DNA from 2 places in the Cellulomonas sp. P5_E12 genome. Region 2 is predicted to be linked to the other one. Evidence: predicted binding sites of a transcription regulator. Region 2 holds the regulator's gene; the other holds the start of a gene.
The links. Region 2 encodes HspR, which represses chaperone genes until heat shock. Its sites were predicted from a motif close to AAGTTGAGTCNNNNNGACTCAACTT; they were not measured.
Positions count from the first base shown of each region.

Region 1: clpB (ATP-dependent chaperone ClpB) is a predicted target of HspR. The motif match lies at 6,661-6,685, and genes of this name have one in related genera.

Region 1 covers NZ_JBFUMP010000004.1:107,327-117,518, forward strand. Annotated here, with positions in the region: gene ACXJKA_RS04670 (aryl-beta-d-glycosidase) at 1-860, shown strand, start outside; gene ACXJKA_RS04675 (hypothetical protein) at 954-1,517, shown strand; gene ACXJKA_RS04680 (TetR/AcrR family transcriptional regulator) at 1,640-2,296, opposite strand; gene ACXJKA_RS04685 (outer membrane protein assembly factor BamB family protein) at 2,579-4,018, shown strand; gene clpB (ATP-dependent chaperone ClpB) at 4,023-6,617, opposite strand; gene ACXJKA_RS04695 (alpha/beta hydrolase) at 6,729-7,673, shown strand; gene ACXJKA_RS04700 (hypothetical protein) at 7,670-8,545, shown strand; gene ACXJKA_RS04705 (ion channel protein) at 8,550-9,824, opposite strand; gene ACXJKA_RS04710 (cation diffusion facilitator family transporter) at 9,886-10,192, opposite strand, start outside.
Region 2 covers NZ_JBFUMP010000010.1:84,012-95,369, reverse strand. Annotated here, with positions in the region: gene ACXJKA_RS10565 (winged helix-turn-helix transcriptional regulator) at 107-484, opposite strand; gene ACXJKA_RS10560 (SDR family NAD(P)-dependent oxidoreductase) at 554-1,300, shown strand; gene ACXJKA_RS10555 (AraC family transcriptional regulator) at 1,831-2,700, shown strand; gene dnaK (molecular chaperone DnaK) at 2,964-4,826, shown strand; gene grpE (nucleotide exchange factor GrpE) at 4,823-5,383, shown strand; gene ACXJKA_RS10540 (DnaJ C-terminal domain-containing protein) at 5,457-6,425, shown strand; gene ACXJKA_RS10535 (heat shock protein transcriptional repressor HspR) at 6,428-6,850, shown strand; gene ACXJKA_RS10530 (aminotransferase class V-fold PLP-dependent enzyme) at 7,066-8,244, shown strand; gene ACXJKA_RS10525 (GntR family transcriptional regulator) at 8,439-9,140, opposite strand; gene ACXJKA_RS10520 (DUF1989 domain-containing protein) at 9,261-10,349, shown strand; gene ACXJKA_RS10515 (flavin reductase family protein) at 10,342-10,992, shown strand; gene ACXJKA_RS10510 (ABC transporter substrate-binding protein) at 11,028-11,358, shown strand, end outside.

The DNA.
Region 1 (10,192 bases), on a different contig from region 2:
CCGGCTGGCGCGACCTCGCCCCGGCGATCCTCGAGACGTGGCTCGGCGGTCAGGCGGGCGGCTCGGCCGTCGCCGACCTCCTGCTCGGCGTCCGCAGCCCGTCCGGCAAGCTCACCGAGACGATCCCGCACCGCCTCGAGGACACCCCGGCGTTCGGCAACTTCCCCGGCGAGGCCGGCGTCGTCCGCTACGGCGAGGGCGTGCTCGTCGGCTACCGCTGGTACGACACCCGCGCCATGGACGTCGCCTACCCGTTCGGGCACGGCCTGTCGTACACGACGTTCGACTACGGCGACGTGGCGGCCACGGCCCACGGGACCGACGTCACAGTGACCGCGACCATCACGAACACCGGCCCGGTCGCCGGCGCCGAGGTGGTCCAGGTCTACGTCCGGGACCCGCAGGCCGCCGTGCTGCGCCCGACGCGCGAGCTGAAGGCGTTCGCCAAGGTCGCCCTGGAGCCCGGGGAGTCCCGCGAGGTCACGTTCTCGCTGACCGGCCGCGACCTCTCGTACTGGCACCCCGGCCTGCACCGCTGGGTGGTCGAGGGCGGCGAGTTCGTGATCGAGGTCGGGTCGTCGTCGCGTGACATCCGCGGGTCCGTGGCGCTCGACGTGGAGGGCGAGCCGCTGTGGGGCGACCTGACGCCGATGTCGACCATCGAGGAGTGGCTCGCGCACCCCGTCGGCGGACCGCTGCTGCAGGCCGCGCTTGTGCCGCCCGCCGACATGGGCCCGCTCGACGACACCATGCAGGCGATGATCATGCAGATGCCGGCCAAGGTGATCTCCGACTTCGGGCTGGGCGGCTTCGACCGCGAGGCGCTCGACATCCTCGTCGCCAAGGTCGCCGCGGGCTGACCCCCTGAGAACGTCACGTCCCCGCGAGAACGGCACCCCGCCGTGCCGTTCTCGCGGCGATCTGCCGTTCTCGGCACCTGGGACACTCACTCCATGGACCTCGACGCGGTGCTCGCCGGGCTGGACGCCGCCGGGGTCTGGCTCGATCCCGGGCTGACCGACGACGAGGTCGCGGAGGTCGAGCGCCGGTTCGGGTTCGCGTTCTGCGCCGACCACCGCGAGATGCTCACGCTCGCGGTGCCCGTCGGCGACGGCTGGCCGGACTGGTTGGACGAGGACGAGGCACCGCTGCACGCGCGGTTGGCGTGGCCCGTCGACGGGGTCGTGCACGACGTGCTCCACGCAGACTTCTGGCCGGCGTCGTGGGGTCCGCGCCCCGACGACGAGCGCGAGGCGGTGGCCCGGCGGCACCTCGAGCAGGTCCGGAAGATGATCCCGGTGTACGCGCACCGCTACCTGCCCAGCGCCCCGGCACCCACGGGGACGCCCGTCTTCTCGATCTACCAGACGGACGTGATCCACTACGGCTCGGACCTCGCCGACTACCTCGCCCGCGAGTTCCTCCACCGGTCCTCGCCGGTCCCCACGCAGGACCGGTCACGCCGCGTCCGGTTCTGGTCGGACCTCGTCGACGGCATCGACCCGGCGCAGATGTGAGCCGCTGAGCTCAGCCGCTCGGTCGAGCTCAGCACCTGCAGCCCACCAGCTCGTGACTCCGAGTCGACCTCGTGAGCTGCAACCGGCGAGCTCGACTCGGAGTCACGAGCTCGGCGCCGGGCTCAGTCCGTGAGCAGCGCCGTGAACTGGGCGCGCAGCGCCGCCGCCATGTCCGGGCGGTTGTCCGGGGTGTCGGCCGCGAGCAGCCACTGGACCTGCATGCCGTCCATCGCCGAGACGGTGAGGCGAGCGGCGGTGAGTGGGTCGATCCCGGGCCGGAGCCGCCCGAGGTCGCGCCAGCGCTCGAACTCGGTCGCGGTCAGGGCGAGCACCCGGCGGTAGCGGTCCTGGAAGTACGCGTGCGCGGGGTGGTCGCGGGACGTGGCCTCGGCGGACAGCGTCGCGAACAGCTCGACGATGCCCGGGCGGGCGGCGTTGCGCTCGACAAGCAGCGACATGCTGTCGAAGTAGTCGTGGCCCGCGGCGACGTCGGCCGCGAACAGGGCCTCGTCGATCTCGTCGCGACGCGTCAGGACGGCCTCGAGCAGGGCCGCCTTGCTGGCGAAGTGGTGCAGCAGCCCGGGGTGCGAGATGCCGACGCGCGAGGCCACCTCGCGCAGCGAGGCCGTGTGGTACCCCACCTCGCCGAACAGCTGCATGGCAGCGTCGAGGATCTCCTCGCGCGTCGCGCGCCCCTTGGCGTAGCCGCCCGAGCGCGGGGACGCCGACGCGGCGCCCTGAGCGGACGGCGTCGATGCGGTCGTGACCTCGGTCGTCATGGCGACAGGATCGCACGCCGGAGCCAATTCCGACCAGATGGTAAGTAGGTGCTTGACCGGGCTCGAGGCCGTTCTCCACGCCGGCTCGCTGGACTTCCCTGCCGACAGATCGCGCGCGGATCAGCGCGGTGGTCCCGACGATCATCGACGTCGACCTCGACCGGCCCGCGATCCTCACGCCGCTGGTGGACCGGGCCGCGGCGTTCGTCGTGAGCCCGGCGACGGGTCCCGCACCCGTCGGCCATCCAGACGTCGACCGCCCGCGGTGGGTAGTGTCCGGTCATGCACCGCCGCGCCGACCTCGCCCCGGTCGAGCTCCTCGAGGACGACCAGCTCGAGCCGCAGGTCGACGCCGCGCCCGTCCACAAGAAGCGCCGGTGGTGGCTGCTGGCTGTCCTGGTCGCGGCCGTCGGGCTCGTGCTCGGCGCGCAGCAGCTGATCGACGCCCGAGAGCGCGCCACCGACGCACGGATCGCGGCGCTGCCCGGTGTCATCGAGCCGGTCGGCGACCGGCTCGAGACCGTCTGGCGGAGCGAGCCCGGCACCGGTGCCCTCGCGTGGGGTGGGGTCGCGCACGACGCTCTGCACGGCGTGCTCGTCGGCCCCGACGGCTCGCTCACCTATACGGCGCTCGACCTCGAGACGGGGGCCCGGGCCTGGTCGACGACGCTGCGCGGCCCCGACCCGGCGTTGACCGACCCGCTGAACGGCACGACGACCGGCTGCCGGACCGCGGCGCACGACCGTGCGGTCTGCCTCGTGACCGACGGCTACCAGCGCTTCTCCGACACCGCCGACGACACGGGGCGACCGGCCACACAGGCGCACGTCGTCGTGCTCGACCTGGCCGACGGACGCGTGCTGGCCGACCACCCGGTCGCCCCGGTGGACACGCTCGCCGTCCTGACCGACCTGGTGGCCACGGCGGAGGTCGACGACCAGCAGCGGCTCGTCGTGGTCGCCCGCGACCCGATGACCGACGACGAGCTCTGGCGCTTCCGCGACGACGAGCCGTGGCAGGACAGGGGTGACGGCCCGGCGGCCCTGGGCGAGGCCGGGGACCTGATCGTCGTCTACAACCGGCCCAGCGGCCCGCTCGTCCTGACCGCCGACGGCGAGCGGCTCGAGCCGGACGAGAGCACCGACACGTGGGCGACCACCCAGGACGGGTGGCTCACGTGGTCGCGTCCGAACCCCGACGGCGGCGACGAGCTGGTGCACGTGCTGCGCCCCGGCGAGCCGCCGCTCGAGGTCACCGGAGACCTGCTGCGCCGGACCGTCGACGACGGCAGCGTGCCCGGCCTCGAGGTGACCACCGGCATCACGACCCGCGGGTGGGACGGGCGCTCCGGCAAGCAGCTCTGGCAGGCGGACGTCGTCGTGGCCAGGAACGCGGGCGACCAGGTGATGGTGCTGCAGGGGCGGGTCTATCTGCCGACGGTCGACGCCGTGGTCGCCCTGGACGGGCGCGACGGGACCGTCGTGTGGAGCACCCCCCGCTCGCCGTCGACGACGGGCGGGGAGCTGCTCACCGACGGACGCCACCTGCTCCTGGTGCAGTCGCCTCTCGACCCCTCCGGCACGGGCGACCTCCTGGTCATGGACCGGCGCAACGGCACCGCCCTGCGCCGCACCCCGCTGCCCGCCGGCATCACCTCCGCGTTCGTCGCCGGCGACCGGCTCATCAGCGGGCAGGGCACGCAGGTCGTCGGGTTCGGCTGACGCGTCACCGCCGGCTGGTGACCTCCAGGCCGGCCTCCCCGCGGTCGACGACCACGGTGTCCCCGTCGTGGATCTGCCCAGCGAGCAGCTGCCGGGCCAGCCGGTCGCCGATCTCGCGCTGCACGAGGCGCCGCAGGGGCCGCGCACCGTAGGCCGGGTCGTACCCCTCGAGCGCCAGCCACTCGCGCGCGGCGGGCGAGACGTCGAGCGTCAGCCGGCGGTCCGCCAGACGGCGGGCCAGCAGCGCCACCTGCAGGTCCACGATGTGCCCGATCTCGTCGAGCGACAGCGGGTCGAACAGCACCACGTCGTCGAGCCGGTTGAGGAACTCGGGCTTGAACGAGGTGCGGACCGCGGACATGACCGCGTCGCGCTTCTCGTCGTCGGAGAGCAGGGGGTCCACCAGGTACTGCGAGCCGAGGTTCGACGTGAGCACCAGGATCACGTTGCGGAAGTCGACCGTCCGCCCCTGCCCGTCGGTGAGCCGGCCGTCGTCGAGCACCTGCAGCAGCACGTCGAACACCTCGGGGTGCGCCTTCTCGACCTCGTCGAGCAGCACCACCGAGTACGGCCGACGACGGACGGCCTCGGTCAGCTGCCCGCCCTCCTCGTACCCGACGTACCCGGGAGGGGCTCCGACGAGCCGGGCCACCGAGTGCTTCTCGGCGTACTCCGACATGTCGATGCGGACCATGGCGCGCTCGTCGTCGAACAGGAAGTCCGCGAGCGCCTTGGCGAGCTCGGTCTTGCCGACGCCGGTCGGGCCGAGGAAGAGGAAGCTGCCCGTCGGGCGGTCCGGGTCCGAGACGCCCGCACGGGCGCGCCGGACGGCGTCGGACACGGCGGCGACGGCGGGGCGCTGGCCGATGAGCCGCTCGCCGAGCACCTCCTCCATGCGCAGCAGCTTCGCGGTCTCGCCCTCCAGCAGCCGGCCGGCGGGGATACCGGTCCACTGCGCGACGACCTCGGCGACCTCGTCGGGACCGACCTTCTCGGCGATCATCGGCGGGCCGTCGGGCGCGGCGTCGGCCGACGCCTCTTCGGCCTCGGCGACGGAGATCTGCTCCTGCAGCGCGGGGATCTCGCCGTACAGGATGCGTGCGGCCTTCTCGTTCTCGCCCTCGCGCAGGAGCCGCTCGGCGTCCGTGCGCAGCGTGTCGAGACGCGCCTTGAGGTCGCCGACGAGGTTGTGGCCGGCCTTCTCCTTCTCCCACCGCGCGGTCAGGGACGCGAGATCCTCGCGCCGGTCCGCCAGGTCCTTGCGCAGCCGCTGAAGGCGCTCGGCCGAGGCGGGGTCGTCGGACTCGGACAGCACGACCTCCTCCATCTCCAGCCGGGTCACGGCGCGCTGCAGCTCGTCGATCTCGATCGGCGAGCTGTCCAGCTCCATGCGCAGGCGGGAGGCGGCCTCGTCGACCAGGTCGATGGCCTTGTCGGGCAGCTGGCGGCCGGTGATGTAGCGGTCGGACAGCGTCGCGGCGGCGACCAGCGCGGAGTCGGCGATGGTGACCTTGTGGTGCGCCTCGTACCGCTCCTTGAGCCCGCGCAGGATCGCGACGGTGTCCTCGACCGACGGCTCGCCGACGAACACCTGCTGGAACCGCCGCTCGAGCGCGGGGTCCTTCTCGATCCGCTCGCGGTACTCGTCGAGAGTCGTCGCACCCACCAGGCGCAGCTCACCGCGCGCCAGCATCGGCTTGAGCATGTTGCCCGCGTCCATCGCACCCTCGGAGCCGGCACCCGCCCCGACGACCGTGTGCAGCTCGTCGATGAAGGTCACCACCTCGCCGTTCGAGCCGGTGATCTCGGCCAGCACAGCCTTGAGCCGCTCCTCGAACTCCCCGCGGTACTTGGCGCCGGCCACCATCGCGGCCAGGTCGAGCGCGACCAGCTTCTTGCCGCGCAGCGACTCGGGCACGTCCCCGGCGACGATCCGCTGCGCGAGGCCCTCGACGACGGCGGTCTTGCCGACGCCGGGCTCGCCGATGAGCACGGGGTTGTTCTTGGTGCGCCGGGACAGCACCTGCACGAGACGGCGGATCTCGGCGTCGCGGCCGATCACCGGGTCGAGCTTGCCCTCGCGCGCCCGCTGCGTCAGGTCGAGGCCGTACTGCTCGAGCGCCTTGTACGTGCCCTCGGGGTTGGGTGTCGTCACGCGCGCGGAGCCCCGGACGGTCGGCAGCGCGGCCGCGAGCGCGTCGCGCGAGGCCCCCTGGGCACGCAGCGCGTCAGCCACGCCGGACTGGCCGGTGGCGAGGCCCAGGAGCAGATGCTCGGTCGAGACGTAGTCGTCGCCGAGCGAGCGGGCCTCGGACGAGGCTGCCTCGAGCGACGTCGCCAGGGCGCGCGAGGCGGTCGGCTGGGCCACGGCGTTCCCGCTCGCCGTCGGCAGGCTGACGAGCATGCCGCGCACGGTGCGGCCGAGCGCTCCGCGGTCGGCGCCGACCGCGTCGAGCAGCCCGTTGGCCACGCCACCCTCCTGCTGCAGCAGCGCGCTGAGCACGTGGGCGGGCTCGAGCTGGGGGTTGCCGGCCGCCGAGGCCTGCTGGATGGCGTCGCCCAGGGCCTCCTGGGACCGGGTGGTGAACTTGGCGTCCACGTGACCTCCTGTGTGTCGTGTCTGCTCATCGCAACGACGTGCAGAGTTGAGTCTATTCCGCTCAAGTCTGTTCACCCCGCCCGAGCGCCGACGCCATGGCACGATCACGCCATGAGTGACGACGTCCCGGACGTGCTGGGCCCCGGCTGGACCTCCCGGACCCTCCCGCTGAGGCCCGACGGCGGCACCCCGGACCCGGTGGCCACCCTGGTCCACCGCGTCGGCTCCCCCAGCCGGCGCGCACTCCTGTACGTGCACGGGTTCGTCGACTACTTCTTCCACACCGGCTTCGGCGACGCACTCGCAGCGCACGGCTACGACGTGTATGCGCTCGACCTGCGCGACTACGGGCGCTCCATCCGTGACGGCCGCCCGGCCAACTACGTCACGGACCTCGGCACGTTCGCCGAGGAGATCGACGCCGCGATCCGCGTGATCCGCGAGGACCACGACGAGGTCGTCCTGCTCGGACACTCGATGGGCGGCCTGGTCACGTCGCTGTGGGCCGACTCCCGCCGCGGTGAGGGACTCATCGACGCCCTCGTGCTCAACAGTCCGTGGCTGGACCTGAACGGTTCCTGGTTCGAGCGCACCGTCTTCACGGCCGTGCTGGACGGCGTGGGCAGGGTCGCCCCGAAGCTCGTCGTCGGCAAGATCGCGCCGTTCTACGGGCGCGCGCTGCACGAGGGCACCGGCGGGGAGTGGTCGTACGACCTCGCGTGGAAGCCACTCGACGGCTTCCCGGCCCGCGCCGGCTTCGCGCGGGCCATTCGTCGTGGGCACGCTCGGGTGGCCGCGGGACTCGAGATCGACGTCCCGGTGCTGCTGCTGGCGTCCGACGCCTCGGGTCCCGACGACGTCTGGCACGACGCGCTCCTTGCGACCGACTCGGTTCTCGACGTGGCGGACATGCAGCGCCTGGCGCCGAACCTCGGCCCGGACGTCACCTTCGTCGAGGTGCCCGGCGGCGCGCACGACCTCGCGCTGTCTCCCCTGCCGGCCCGCGAGATCTACGTCGCCGAGGTGCTGGCATTCCTCGACGCTCGGCTGCCGTGACCGGAACCATCGCCCGCTGGCGGCTGCGCGGCCTGCGGATCGCCGCCCGGGTGCGACTCACTCCGATCGGTGCGCTGGTCGAGCGGGGCTACACCGGCTTCGTCGACATCGAGCCGTTCGACCGCGCGATGACCCTCGCGGCGCAGGCCTTCGTCTCGATCGTCCCCGTGATGATCGTGACGGCGGCGCTCCGGCCCAACAAGCAGGGCGGGTTCGGCTACTTCATGGCCGACAGCCTCGGACTCTCCGAGGCCACCCGCGACACGCTCGCCGGCAGCGTGAGCGCCAGCGCGAGCGTCGGGAGCAGCGTCGGGATCCTCGGCTTCCTGGTGGCGCTCATCAGCGCGACCTCCTACTCCCGGGCCCTCGAGCGCATGTACGCCAAGGTCTGGCAGGTCAGGCGTCCCGGGCTGCGGTCCGCGTGGCGCTGGCTGGCCACCGTGCTGGCCGTCGTCCTCGCCGTCGCGCTGATCGAGCTGACGCGGGAGGCCACGGAGGGGATCCCGCTGCCCGCCCTGTGGGACTTCCTCGTGCGGGTCGTGGTCTGGGCCGTCGTCTGGACCTACATCCCCTGGGCGCTGCTGCGCGCCGAGATCCCGGTCCGCGTCCTCGCGTTCACCGGCGTCGTGACGTCGCTGCTGCTCGGCCTGCTCAGCCTGGCCGGTCAGCTCTACCTGCCGATCGTCCTGGTCTCGGGCGCCAAGCAGTTCGGCGTGCTGGGCCTCGTGTTCGCCTACATCGGGTGGCTGTTCGCCCTGAGCTTCGCGCTGGTGCTGGCCTGCGTCATCGGGCAGGCGTGCGCGCAGGACGAGGGCGTGCTCGGGCGGCTCGTCCGCGGGCGCGACGACTCCGTGACCTGGCAGACCGTCTGACGCGTCAGGCGGGGGCCCGCTCCTCGACCGGATCGAGGAGCGGCGGGCGGTTGGTCACCAGCAGCCAGGCCGCCAGTGCGGCGAGCAGCAGCCCGATCAGCAGCGACACCTGCGGCACCACCGCAACCGCCATGAAGAGGCTCAGCCACCCGTTGCGGGTGGCCGCGACGATGATCCCGACGACCGCGGCCCCGATCGCGAGGGCCAGAGGGACGGCGTCCCACACGGCGTTGATCGCGAACCCGAGGGCCACCCCGACGAACAGGGTGGGGAAGATGCGCCCGCCTCGGAACCCCGACGTCGCGGCGACCAGCATGGCCAGCAGCTTGATGCCCGCCAGCGCGAGGAAACCCGCGCCGGTGGTCGTCGCGGCCAGCCCGGGCAGCTCCTGCATCTGCGTGAGGCCCTTGAACAGCGTCACCTCGCCGCCGAGCGCGCCCAGCAGACCAAGCACGAGGCCGCCGGCCGTGAGCATGAGCACCGGGTGACCGATCCGCAGGAACGCGCGGTGCAGCGGCACGAAGAGGTACACGGCGACCAGCCCGAGGGCCGCGGCACCGAGGGCGATGAGGACCGAGAAGCCGAGGTCCTCGAGCCCGCCGTACGTGTATGCGGGTGCGGCGACGGCCAGGCTCAGGGACTCCAGCTGCAGCATCGTGAGAGTTCCTGCGGTCGCTGCCACCAGCGGCGCGAAGAGCCGGTCCCACAGGGGGATCCGGCGGTCGCCCGCGTCCAGCTCGGAGAACAAGAGCGCCGCCGCCACGGGCGTGCCGAACATCGCGCCGATGGTGCCCGCGACCGCCATCGCGAGCCACATCGGCGCGTTGACCTTGGGCAGGAACCGCATGCCGAGCGCGACCGCGAGGCCGACGTTGATCCCGATGATCGGGTTCTCCGGGCCGAGGCTCACGCCGCTGGCGAGCATGAGCACCAGGGCGAGCGCGAGGCCCGGCAGGACCTTCGGCTTCAGCGGCTCGGCCACCAGCTCGAGGGTCGCGGGGTCGGGACCGGCGTGGCCGGGGACGTAGCGGACGACCAGTCCGATCGCGAGGCCGGCCGCGGTGAGCACGCCGATGATCCACCAGGGAGAGTCCGAGCTCACCCCCACAGCCGCGCTCAGGTCGTCCCACACCCAGTCCTCGATGAGCTTGGCCAGCTTGCTCAGCCCGTAGAGGGTCAGGGCGGACACGATGCCGACGACCACGGCGGGTATCGAGAGCTTGAGCAGGTTGCCGACCGGGACGTGGAACGGCGCTGCGGGGGCGGTCGGCTCCGTCATGACGGTGCTCCTTGGTCGGTGGTCGGGACGATGTCGAGACGCAGGGTCGGCCAGGTGCTGCTCACAACGACGGGTCCTCGGGCTCGGACAGCGAGAGCATCGCGCCGACGACCGCCGGCGTCCGCGCGATCCGACGCTCGAGCGACGCGAGCACGTGCGACGCGTCGTCCTCGGCCATGTTGCCCGTGAGGTCGACCGCGCCGGTCAGGTAGACCTGCCGGGCACCCACGTACTCGAGCCGCAGCTCGGTGACCCGCTCGACCTCCGGCAGCTCCAGCAGCGCCTCCACCACCGCGGCCTGCAGCTGCGGGTCCACCACCTGCCCCACCAGGAACCGGCGGTTGCGGTCGATGAGCACGATCGCCACG
Region 2 (11,358 bases):
CCGTACAGGTCGTCGGCGTCAGGGATCCGACAACGACGGCCGGCGCGCGGAAGTCACCGTCGCACAGGGCCTAATGCACGAAGCAGATCGCCCCTGCTCTGCCAGCTCAGGACACGCCGTTGGCCGACGGCTCGACGCGCTCCTGGAACGCGACGAGCGCTTCACCGTGCTCATTCGCCCACCTCGTCAGGGCTGCGATGGGTTCCTGCAGCGACATCCCGAGTCCGGTCAGGCTGTACTCGACGCGAGGTGGCGCCTGCGCGTACGCAGTTCTGAGCACCAGCCCGTTCCCCTGCAACCGGCGCAGTGTCTGCGTCAGGACCTTCCGCGAGATCCCGCCGGACATCTCCACGAGGTCCCCGTACCGCTTCGGCCCGTCCTGGAGCGCATACAACGTCACGACCGCCCACTTGTTCGCGATGACTTCCATCGCGGTCCGAGCCGGGCAGTCGGCCATGAAGATCGTTCCCGGCGCCGCACTCATGTCCCGAAAGGTACCAAACGGTTCCTATTGGATCCGTAGCGTGAAAACACCTTCGTCGGAAAGAGAACCATGAACACGCCCAACCGGACTGCGATCGTCACCGGAGCATCGAAAGGCATCGGAGCGGGCATCGCACGCTCGCTCGCCGAGGCCGGCGCCGCCGTCGTGGTGAACTACCGCTCTGACGCACCAGGCGCCCAGCGCGTGGTCGAGCACATCCGCGCCGCCGGCGGCCGAGCGATCGCCGTGGCCGGCGACGTCTCGGTAGCCGCAGACGTCGACTCGCTGTTCCGCGCAGGGCGCACCGAGTTCGGGCCGGTCGACATCCTGGTCAACAACGCCGGCATCGCCACCTTCGCTCCCCTGACGGCGATCACGGTGCAGGACTACCACCGGCAGATGGACACCAACTTCTGGAGCGTGGTCCAGACCACCCAGGCGCTCGCCGCCCAGGAGGACATCGACGGCGCATCCATCATCAACGTCTCGACGGGCGGCACCCTGCAGCACCCCGCCTACGGCAGCATGTACGTCGCCACCAAGAGCGCCGTCGAAGCGTTCACGATCATCGCCGCCAAGGAACTCGGCCCGCGCGGCATCCGCGTCAACGGCATCGCCCCCGGCCCCTCCGACACCGAAGGGACCAGGACCAGCGGCTTCGTCGGCTCCGACATGGAATCCGCCTCGGTCCTCGCGACGCCGCTCGGCCGCTCCGGCCGCCCTGACGACTACGGTCCCGTCGCTGCCTTCCTCGCCTCGGACGCAGCTCGCTGGATCACAGGCGACGTCATCCTCGTCTCGGGTGGACAGCGCTGAGCTCATCGCGCCGGGGTTACGACCGCCCGTCTGCCGAAGGTCGACGCGCTAGACGCTCGTAGCGGTCGGGCGTCCGTTCTGAACCCCTAGGTACCCGTGACTGGGATGACCCGTTCGAGCGAGTGAAAGGCGATCGCCGCAGTCGTCCAGGTCCGACGCCACGGCGGTGCGTTTGTCGTGACCGTCGGCCGCGCGCGCAGCGCGGACCTCAGAGCCAAACCCCCGTCCCGGATAGCAGGTGAGCCCACTCGACCCAGGCACGACAAAGCCCCCGCCTGACGCTTCAGCCGCGCTTATCTCGCCTACGTGTACGAATCCGCGGTCGCCGCGCACCCAGGCGGCTTCAGAGTCGTGGTGTCGGCCACGTTCGAGGTGTGGTGCAGGTCGACGAGGGTGGTCCGGTGGCAGCACACGTCCTGTCCACGCGACCTCGATGTCTCGGCTTTGGCCGTGCCCTGATCACGACGGGCATCGATGATCGGGTTCTGCGATGCGTCTGGACGCCAGTGTTGTCGTGGAAGGAGGCCACCGTGATCGCCTGGCTCAACCGGCTCGTGGACCTCGTGGAAGTAGACGTCACCGAGGGGCTCGACGTCCTGCGCCTTGCGGCTGAGCTCGGAACCACCGAGTACCACCTGCGTCGGATGTTCTCGTCGTTGGCGGGAATGCCGCTGTCGGAGTATGTGCGGCGCAGGCGCATGACGCTCGCTGCAGGAGAGGTCATCCCCGGGTCGGGCGACCTGCTGCGCATCGCCGTGCGGTACGGATACGGCTCGGCGGAAGCCTTCGGCCGGGCATTCCAGTCCGTGCACGGCGTCAGCCCTGGTCGAGCCCGGCGAGACGGTGGCCCCTTCCGAACCCAGCCGCGCCTCAGGTTCCGCCTGACTGTAGAAGGAGCACTTCCCATGGACGTCCGAATCGCCTCTCGTCCCGCGTTCCGCTTCGCCGGGCACGCCACACGCGTGCCGCTCGTTCATCGCGGGGTCAACACCGCCATCCAGGATCACGTCACCTCCCTGAGCCCGAACGAGCACCCGCGCCTGAAGGCGTTGGGTGACGCGGAGCCGTACGGACTGCTCGCGGTGAGCACCGACATCGACCCGGACCGGCGGGAGGGTACGGAACTGACTTACCTGCACGGTGTCGCCGTCACAGACGCGGTGGAGGTCCCGGACGACCTCGACGTCATCCCGGTTGCGGCCGGCTCGTGGGCCGTTTTCCGCGCAACGGGTGCCTCTCCGGACACGTTGCAGTCGCTGTGGTCCGCAACAGCGACCGAGTGGTTCCCGTCCAACCCGTGGCGGCTCCGGCCTGGTCCCGAGGTGGTCGCCGTGATTGACCGCACCGACGACTTCAGCACCGCGACGGTCGAGCTCTGGCTGCCGGTCGATCGGAGCTGACACGTTGTCTGTGTTCCAGCAGGGGCCTGGCCCTGCTGCCCCGCTCCTCGCGGGAGGGGGATCGGCCCACCTGTGGCAACGGCGGGACCAGCTCAAAGTGACGACGTGTCCGGGAATGCATCCGACCGGACCAAGGTTGAGCCCAACAGACTCAAGTTCATCCTCCCGAGTTTGCGCGCGGCCCCAACCAGACGCAGACTTGAGCGAGCCGGACTCAAGAGCGAGACGTACAACCCACGCAGCACACGAAAGAAGGCACACACATGGCACGAGCAGTCGGCATCGACCTCGGTACCACCAACTCGGTGGTCGCTGTCCTCGAGGGCGGCGAGCCCACGGTCATCGCCAACGCCGAGGGGTCGCGCACGACGCCGTCGGTGGTCGCGTTCTCGAAGACGGGTGAGGTGCTGGTCGGCGAGATCGCCAAGCGCCAGGCCGTCACCAACGTCGACCGCACGATCACGTCGGTCAAGCGCCACATGGGCACGGACTGGTCGCAGACGATCGACGACAAGAAGTACACCGCGCAGGAGATCAGCGCGCGGGTGCTCTCCAAGCTCAAGCGTGACGCGGAGGCCTACCTGGGTGAGCCCGTCACCGAGGCCGTCATCACGGTCCCGGCGTACTTCAACGACGCTGAGCGCCAGGCCACCAAGGATGCCGGCGCGATCGCGGGCCTGAACGTCCTGCGCATCATCAACGAGCCCACCGCGGCCGCCCTCGCCTACGGCCTGGAGCGCGGCAAGGAGGACGAGCTCATCCTCGTCTTCGACCTCGGCGGTGGCACGTTCGACGTGTCCCTCCTCGAGGTGGGCAAGGACGACGACGGGTTCTCGACGATCGAGGTCCGCGCCACCTCGGGTGACAACCGCCTCGGCGGCGACGACTGGGACCAGCGCATCGTCGAGTTCCTCATCTCCGAGGTGAAGAACTCCACGGGCGTCGACCTGGGCAAGGACAAGATCGCCGTGCAGCGTCTGCGCGAAGCGGCGGAGCAGGCCAAGAAGGAGCTCTCGTCCGCGACGAGCACCAACATCTCGCTGCAGTACCTGTCGATGAGCGAGAACGGCCCGGTCCACCTGGACACCAAGCTCACGCGCGCTCAGTTCCAGCAGATGACGCAGGACCTGCTCGACCGTACGAAGGAGCCGTTCCGCTCGGTCATCCGTGACGCGGGCATCAAGCTCGCGGACATCGACCACGTGGTCCTCGTCGGCGGCTCGACCCGGATGCCCGCGGTCACCGAGGTCGTCAAGGAGCTCACGGGCGGCAAGGAGCCCAACAAGGGCGTCAACCCGGACGAGGTCGTCGCCGTCGGTGCCGCGCTGCAGGCCGGCGTCATGAAGGGCGACCGCAAGGACGTCCTGCTCATCGACGTCACCCCGCTGAGCCTCGGCATCGAGACCAAGGGCGGCGTGATGACGAAGCTCATCGAGCGCAACACGGCCATCCCGACCAAGCGCTCGGAGATCTTCTCGACGGCCGAGGACAACCAGCCGTCGGTGCTGATCCAGGTGTTCCAGGGCGAGCGTGAGTTCGCGCGGGACAACAAGCCGCTCGGCACCTTCGAGCTCACCGGCATCGCGCCGGCGCCGCGTGGCGTGCCGCAGATCGAGGTCACGTTCGACATCGACGCCAACGGCATCGTGCACGTGTCCGCCAAGGACCGCGGCACCAACAAGGAGCAGTCGATGACGATCACCGGCGGCTCGGCCCTCCCCAAGGAGGACATCGAGCGCATGGTGCGCGAGGCCGAGGAGCACGCAGCCGAGGACAAGGCGCGTCGCGAGGAGGCCGAGACCCGCAACACGGCCGAGCAGCTGGTCTACTCGACCGAGAAGCTGCTGGTCGACAACGCCGACAAGCTGCCCGAGGACGTGAAGACCGAGGTGCAGACCGCGGTCACCGAGCTCAAGACGGCGCTCGCGGGGACCGACGTCGACGAGGTCAAGGCCAAGCACTCGGCCCTGCTCGCGGTGAGCCAGAAGATCGGCGAGGCGATCTACTCGGCGGACAACATGGCGGCCAACGCGCCGGCCGACGAGCAGCCCGCGGCTGACGCGTCGTCCGACGAGGACGTCGTGGACGCCGAGATCGTCGACGACGAGGACGAGGCGGTCAAGTGACCACCACACCCGACGACGCAGGCGACGACCTGACTCCCGAGGAGCAGGTTCTCGCCGACGCGGAGTCGATCGCGGCCGGCGCCGAGGAGGAGGTCGTCCTCGAGGGTCTCGTGGCGGCCGAGGCGCTCGCGGCGGAGCGGCTGGACGAGCTCCAGCGCTCCAAGGCGGCGTACTACAACCTCGAGCAGCAGTACTCCGGGTTCGTGAAGCGGTCGAAGGCCGACGCCCTCGCCGCCCACGACCGCGGGGTGCACGCGATCGTCGAGGCGCTGATCCCGGTGCTCGACGACATCGAGCTGGCCCGCCAGCACGGCGACCTCACCGGACCGTTCGTGTCCATCGCGGAGAAGCTCGAGGCGACCCTCGGCCGCTTCGGGGTGGTCCGATACGGCGAGACGGGCGAGGCGTTCGACCCCGCGATCCACGAGGCGCTCATGCACTCGCACTCCGCGGACGTCACCGAGTCGACGGTCCAGATGGTGCTGCAGCCCGGCTACCGCACCCCCGACCGGGTGCTCCGAGCCGCCCGCGTCGCGGTCGTGGACCCCGAGGCGTAGAACCCGAGTAGCGTCCGGGCAACGAGCAGATCGTTGCCCGGACGCTGCACACAGACTGCAAGGAAGGAGCGGCGTGACCGGACAGGACTGGCTCGAGAAGGACTTCTACTCGGTCCTCGGCGTCCCCAAGGACGCCGACGCCGCGACGATCAAGAAGGCGTACCGCAAGCTCGCGCGGCAGATGCACCCGGACCACAACCCGGGCGACGCTAAGGCGGAGGCGAAGTTCAAGGACGTCGGCGAGGCCTACGCGGTCCTCTCCGACGCCGAGCAGCGCGGCCAGTACGACCAGCTGCGCGCCATGGCGGGCGGCCCCCGGTTCACGTCCGGCGGGCGCGGCGGCGCGGGTTTCGACGACGTCTTCGGCGGCATGTTCGGCGGCGGCCAGCAGGGCGGTCGCGTCCGGTACACCAACGCCCCCGGCGGCGCGGCCGGCTTCGAGGACATCCTCGGCGGGCTGTTCGGCAACAGTGGCGGCGCGGGGTTCGCGCCCGGCCCGCAGCAGGGTGCCGACCTCGCGACGAGCGCGACCCTGCCCTTCCGCCAGGCGGTCGAGGGCTCGACCGTCTCGCTCAACGTCGAGGGCCGGACGGTCAACGCCCGCATCCCCGCGGGCGTCCGCGACGGTCAGAAGATCCGGCTGCGCGGCAAGGGCCGCCCCGGCGACCGTGGTGGGCCTGCAGGGGACCTCGTCATCACCGTCCGCGTCACCCCGCACCCGGTCTTCGCGCTCGACGGCGACAACCTGCGGATCACCGTCCCGGTGGCGTTCGACGAGGCCGCGCTGGGCGCGACCATCGAGGTGCCGACGCTCGACGGGTCCACCGTCCGCGTCAGGGTGCCCGAGGGCACGCCGTCCGGCCGCGCGCTGCGCGTCAAGGGTCGCGGGGTCCCGGGCACCAAGGGCGACCTGTTGATCACGGTCCAGGTCGTCGTGCCGCAGCGGCTGAACGCCGCGGCGCGCGAGGCGGTCCAGGCCTTCGGCATCGCGACCTCGGGTGAGGACGTCCGCTCCGGCCTGCTCGACGCGGCGAAGACATAGCCATGCCCGCCGAGGACGCCAAGGTCTACGTGATCTCGGTCGCCGCCGAGCTGGCCGGCATGCACCCGCAGACCCTGCGCCAGTACGACCGGCTCGGCCTGGTCAGCCCCAGCCGCGCGAGCGGACGCGGGCGGCGCTACTCCCTGCGCGACATCGCGACGCTCCGCGAGGTGCAGCGGCTGTCGCAGGACGAGGGCGTCAACCTGGCCGGGATCAAGCGGATCCTCGAGCTCGAGGCGGAGCTCGACGGCCTGCGTCGGCAGGTCGAGTACCTGCGCGCCTTCGTCGACCCGGGCCGCCGCATCTTCACGGCCGACCCCCGCGGCGACGTCGTCGCGGTCAATCGCACGGCCAGCCGCAGCCGCCGCCCGACCACCACGGCCGACCGCGCCGCCATGGTCCTCTGGCGCCCGAGCTCCCGCTGACCCGAGGCATCCACCCGTTCAGACTCCGCGGACGTCCGCACATTCGGTCGTTCCGACGCTCGAATCTGCGGACGTTCCCGCGGTGGTGCGGCTGCGTCCGCGCTCTCGGTCGTCCGGGCGCTCGAATGTGCGGACGTCCGCGGGAGGACGGGGGCAGCCACTTTCTCCCAGGTGGCCATGGGGTCGACGACGGGCGCTGCCTAGACTCGGCGACCGTGACGATCGACCTTGGCATCGACCTCGACAGGGCCCGCCGCGACACGCCCGGCATCGACCACGTCGCCCATCTCAACAACGCCGGCGGCGCCCTGCGCCCGAGCGTCGTGACGGACACGGTCGTCGCGCACCTGCGCCGCGAGGCGGAGATCGGGCCGTACGAGGCCGAGGAGGAGGCGGAGGACCGGGTCGCCGCGGTCTACGACTCGGTGGCGACGCTCGTCGGCGCCCACCGCGACGAGATCGCCCTGGTGCAGAGCGCGACCGCCGCGTGGAACGTGGCGTTCGCCTCCGTGAGCATCAAGCCGGGCCAGCGCATCCTCACCGCGCGAACCGAGTACATCAGCAACGCCATCGGCCTCCTCCAGGCGTGCGAGCGGACGGGCGCGAGCCTCGAGGTGATCGAGGACGACGAGCACGGCCAGGTCGACGTCGACCAGCTCGAGCACCGGCTCGACGACGAGGTCGCCCTCGTGGCGCTGACCCACGTCCCGACGGGCGGCGGCGTGGTCAACCCCGCGGCCGAGGTCGGCGCCCTCACGCGCAAGGCGGGGGTGCCGTTCCTGCTGGACGCGTGCCAGTCGGTCGGCCAGCTCGACGTCGACGTCGAGGACCTCGGCTGCGACCTGCTCGCCGCGACCGGTCGCAAGTTCCTGCGCGGCCCGCGGGGCACCGGCTTCCTCTACGCGTCCCGTGCGATCACCCCGCGGCTGGTCCCGCCCGTGCTCGGCCTGGGCGCGGCGCGGTGGACGTCGCCGACCACCTACGAGGTCGTCCCGGGTGCCTTGCGCTTCGAGACCTGGGAGCGGTCCATCGCCGACAACCTGGGTCTGGGTGCGGCCGTCGACTACGCGCTTGCCATCGGACTCCCGGCGATCGAGCAGCGGGTCACGGCGCTCGCGGACCGGCTCCGCGAGGATCTCGCGCAGCTCCCCGGCGTGACGGTGCGCGACAAGGGCGTGCGGCGGTCGGGCATCGTCACCTTCACGGTCGACGGGCAGTCCGCCGACGAGGTCCGCGCCCGCGTCGCCGCCGCTGGCGTGAACGTCAGCGTCACGCGCATCTCGTCGGCGCAGCTCGACTTCGGTGCCCGCGGCCTGACCGAGGTCGTCCGCGCCTCCCCGCACTACTACACGTCCGACGCCGAGCTGGACCGACTGCTGGCTGCGCTGCGCTGACGCGCACGACGTCGGCACCTTCGGTCGTCGGGAAGCGCGTACGGAGCTGGAACGGCTGACGTCCGCACAATCGGTCGTCGGAGCGCGCGAATCTGCGGACGTCCCGAGGAGAACGGCGGGATGTCCGCACGATCGGTCGTCGGGACGCGCGAATCTGCGGACGTCCGGCGGGGAGAAGCCCCGGCAGCGCCGGCTCAGTAGCGGCGCAGCACGGCGGCCAGGTCGAGCTGCGCGCCGTCGTCGACGTCCGTCAGCGTCCGCTCCTCGACGGCCGCGATGTGCTGCACGACGAGCGCCTCGGCCCCGTCGGCGTCGCCGGCCGACAGCAGCTCGACGAGCCGCTGGTGCTCGCCCACCGACCCCCGCTGGTCGTGGTCGCGCCCGTGCACGGCGAGGATCAGCGCGCAGCGCCAGATGACTTCGCTGAGGTAGCGCTGCAGGAGGGCGTTGCCGCAGAGCTCGGCGAGCAGGATGTGGAACTCGGCCCCGAGCCGGCCGGACACCTGCGGCCGCGGCGTCGCCGTCGCTGCGAGCTCGCGATCGACATGCGCGGTCAGGGTCTCGCCCATCGACGGCTGCCACGCGGCCGCGATGCGCCGGACGGCCTCGCGTTCGAGGCACCGGCGCACCTCGAACGTCTCCTTCGCCTCCGTCAGTGACGGGTCCGCGACGAGCGCGGACTTCGCCTTGCCGGTCTCGACCAGCCCGGCGGCCGTCAGGCGCGCGAGCGTGCCCCGGATGAGCGTCCGGCTGACGCCGTACTGCTGCGCCAGGAGGTCCTCGGGCAGGCGCGTCCCGGGAGGCAGGGCGGCCTCGACGATCGCCGACCGCAGGCTCAGGAACGCGGAGTCGGCACGGTCGGCGGGCCGGGTCGACCCGGCGGGCTGGCGGTCCATGGCGCCACCGTATACGGGCCCTGTACCGACGAAACGCGACCGCAACGCAAGTTTCATGGATGCGAAACCAAGCCGTTCCGTATACCAACTACCGTCGTTCCGTATACGGAAGGACGGTTCATGCCTCAGATCACGGTCCACCTGACCGAGCAGCAGCTCGAGCTGGTCGACGCTTCCCTCGCCGCCCGCGAGGCCGACGATGCCGCGGCCCTGGTGCGCCTGGCCCTGCGCGAGTCGGCCACCCAGGTGGTCGGCCGGCCGCACCCGCGGGCCACCGGTACCCCGTGGCGCTGGTGGGACACCGTCGAGGCGCCCGCCGAGCGCGAGGTCGTGCGCGAGCTGGTGATCGAGCCCGGGACCGGCAAGGCCCTCGAGGTCCGGGCCGGTCAGGTGCTGCGGGTCGAGCAGGTGACGGGCGACCAGTGCGTCGACCTCAACGTGTTCAACCTGCACGACTACCGCGAGTTCATGCACGTCGGCCGTACCCGCACCCTGCACGGGACCAACCCGACCGCGGGCACGTTCCTCTGGTCGGCACCGCCGCGCGAGCGCGCGCTCATGTACCTGCAGACCGACACCGCCGGCATCAACGACACCCTCTTCCCACGGTGCAGCGCCAACATGTACGAGTCGATGCACGGGTTCGCGGACCACACCAACTGCGCGGACATCCAGGCCGAGGCCCAGCGTGAGTACGGGCTCACCCCCGACGACGTGCACGACTCGTTCAACCTGTTCATGGCGACCCGCGTCGTCGACGGCATGCCCGAGATCCTGCGGCAGTCCACCGCCCCGGGCGACCACGTCGAGCTCCTCGCCCTGGTCGACGTGCTCGCGGTCCCGAACATCTGCGGCAACGACATCCTGGGCACCAGCAACTTCTCGCTCGACCCGGTGAAGGTCCAGGTGCTCGCCGCGTCGCAGGCGGAGATCGACGCGGTCCCGCCGCTGCAGCAGTACGCCACGCAGCGCACGCCGGCCGCGTTCCGGCAGCCGACCATCCGCACCGAGCGTGCCCTGCAGCGGGTCCCCGACTACGAGCCGGCGTTCGCGCGCACGCCGGTCCGGCTGGTCGGCGTGGGGGTGGACCTTGACGAGGTCGATGCGGCGCACCTGGCGGCGGTTCGCGACGAGACCCGCTACGCCGACGACGACGGCGCCGCGCTGCGCGACATCCTGCTCACCTGGTGGGGCGCGGCGCATGCCTGAGGGCCTCGACATCGACTTCGACGCCCTCGGCGCCTACGAGCGCTACAAGCTCATGGCCAGCCTCATCGTGCCCCGCCCCATCGCGCTGGTGACGACGACAAGCCCCGACGGGGTGGTCAACGCGGCGCCGTTCAGCATGTTCGGGATGGTCGGCGAGGACCCGCCGCTGCTGATGATCAGCGTGAACCGGCTGGAGGGCGGCGCGCAGAAGGACACGGCGGCCAACCTGGACGCCACGGGCGAGTTCGTCGTGCACATCCCCGACGAGGCCATGGCCGCGCGCATGCACCAGTGCGGGCAGTCCTACCCGGCCGACGTCGACGAGCTCGCGATGGTCGGCCTGACCGCCACCCCGGCCCACCGGGTGCGGCCGCCCCGGATCGCGGAGGCGCCCGTGGCCTTCGAGTGCACGGTCCACGAGCGCATCCTCACCACCAGCCGACAGGTCTACCTGGGCCAGATCCACCATCTGCACGCGGCGCCCGGCCTGATCGACACGGACCGCTGGCGCGTGATGCTCCAGGACTTCCACCCCGTCGGGCGCTTCGGCGCGAGCTTCTACGTGACCACCGGCGACCGCTTCTCGCTCGCCTCCGACGCCGCCGGCACACCCGTGTCGACGACGGACATCGACCAGCTCTAGCCCTGCTCCTCACATCCCCCGAAGGAGAATCACTCATGGCCATCTCCCGACTGCGCCTCGGCGCGGCCGCCCTGACCGGCATCGTCCTGTCGCTCTCCGTCGCGTCCTGCGCGGGCGACACCCCCGCCGCATCGGGCGCGACGAGCACCGACGCCGCGATCGGAGCCGTCGACCTCAGCGACGTCTGCCCCGCGACCGTCGTGATCCAGACGGACTGGAACCCGCAGGCCGAGCAGGGCGGGCTGTACCAGCTGCTCGGCCCGAACCCGACCATCGACGCCGACGCCAAGGTGGTCCGCGGGCCGCTCTACGCGAGCGGCGAGTACACGGGCGTCGACGTGGAGGTCCGGGCCGGCGGCCCCGCCA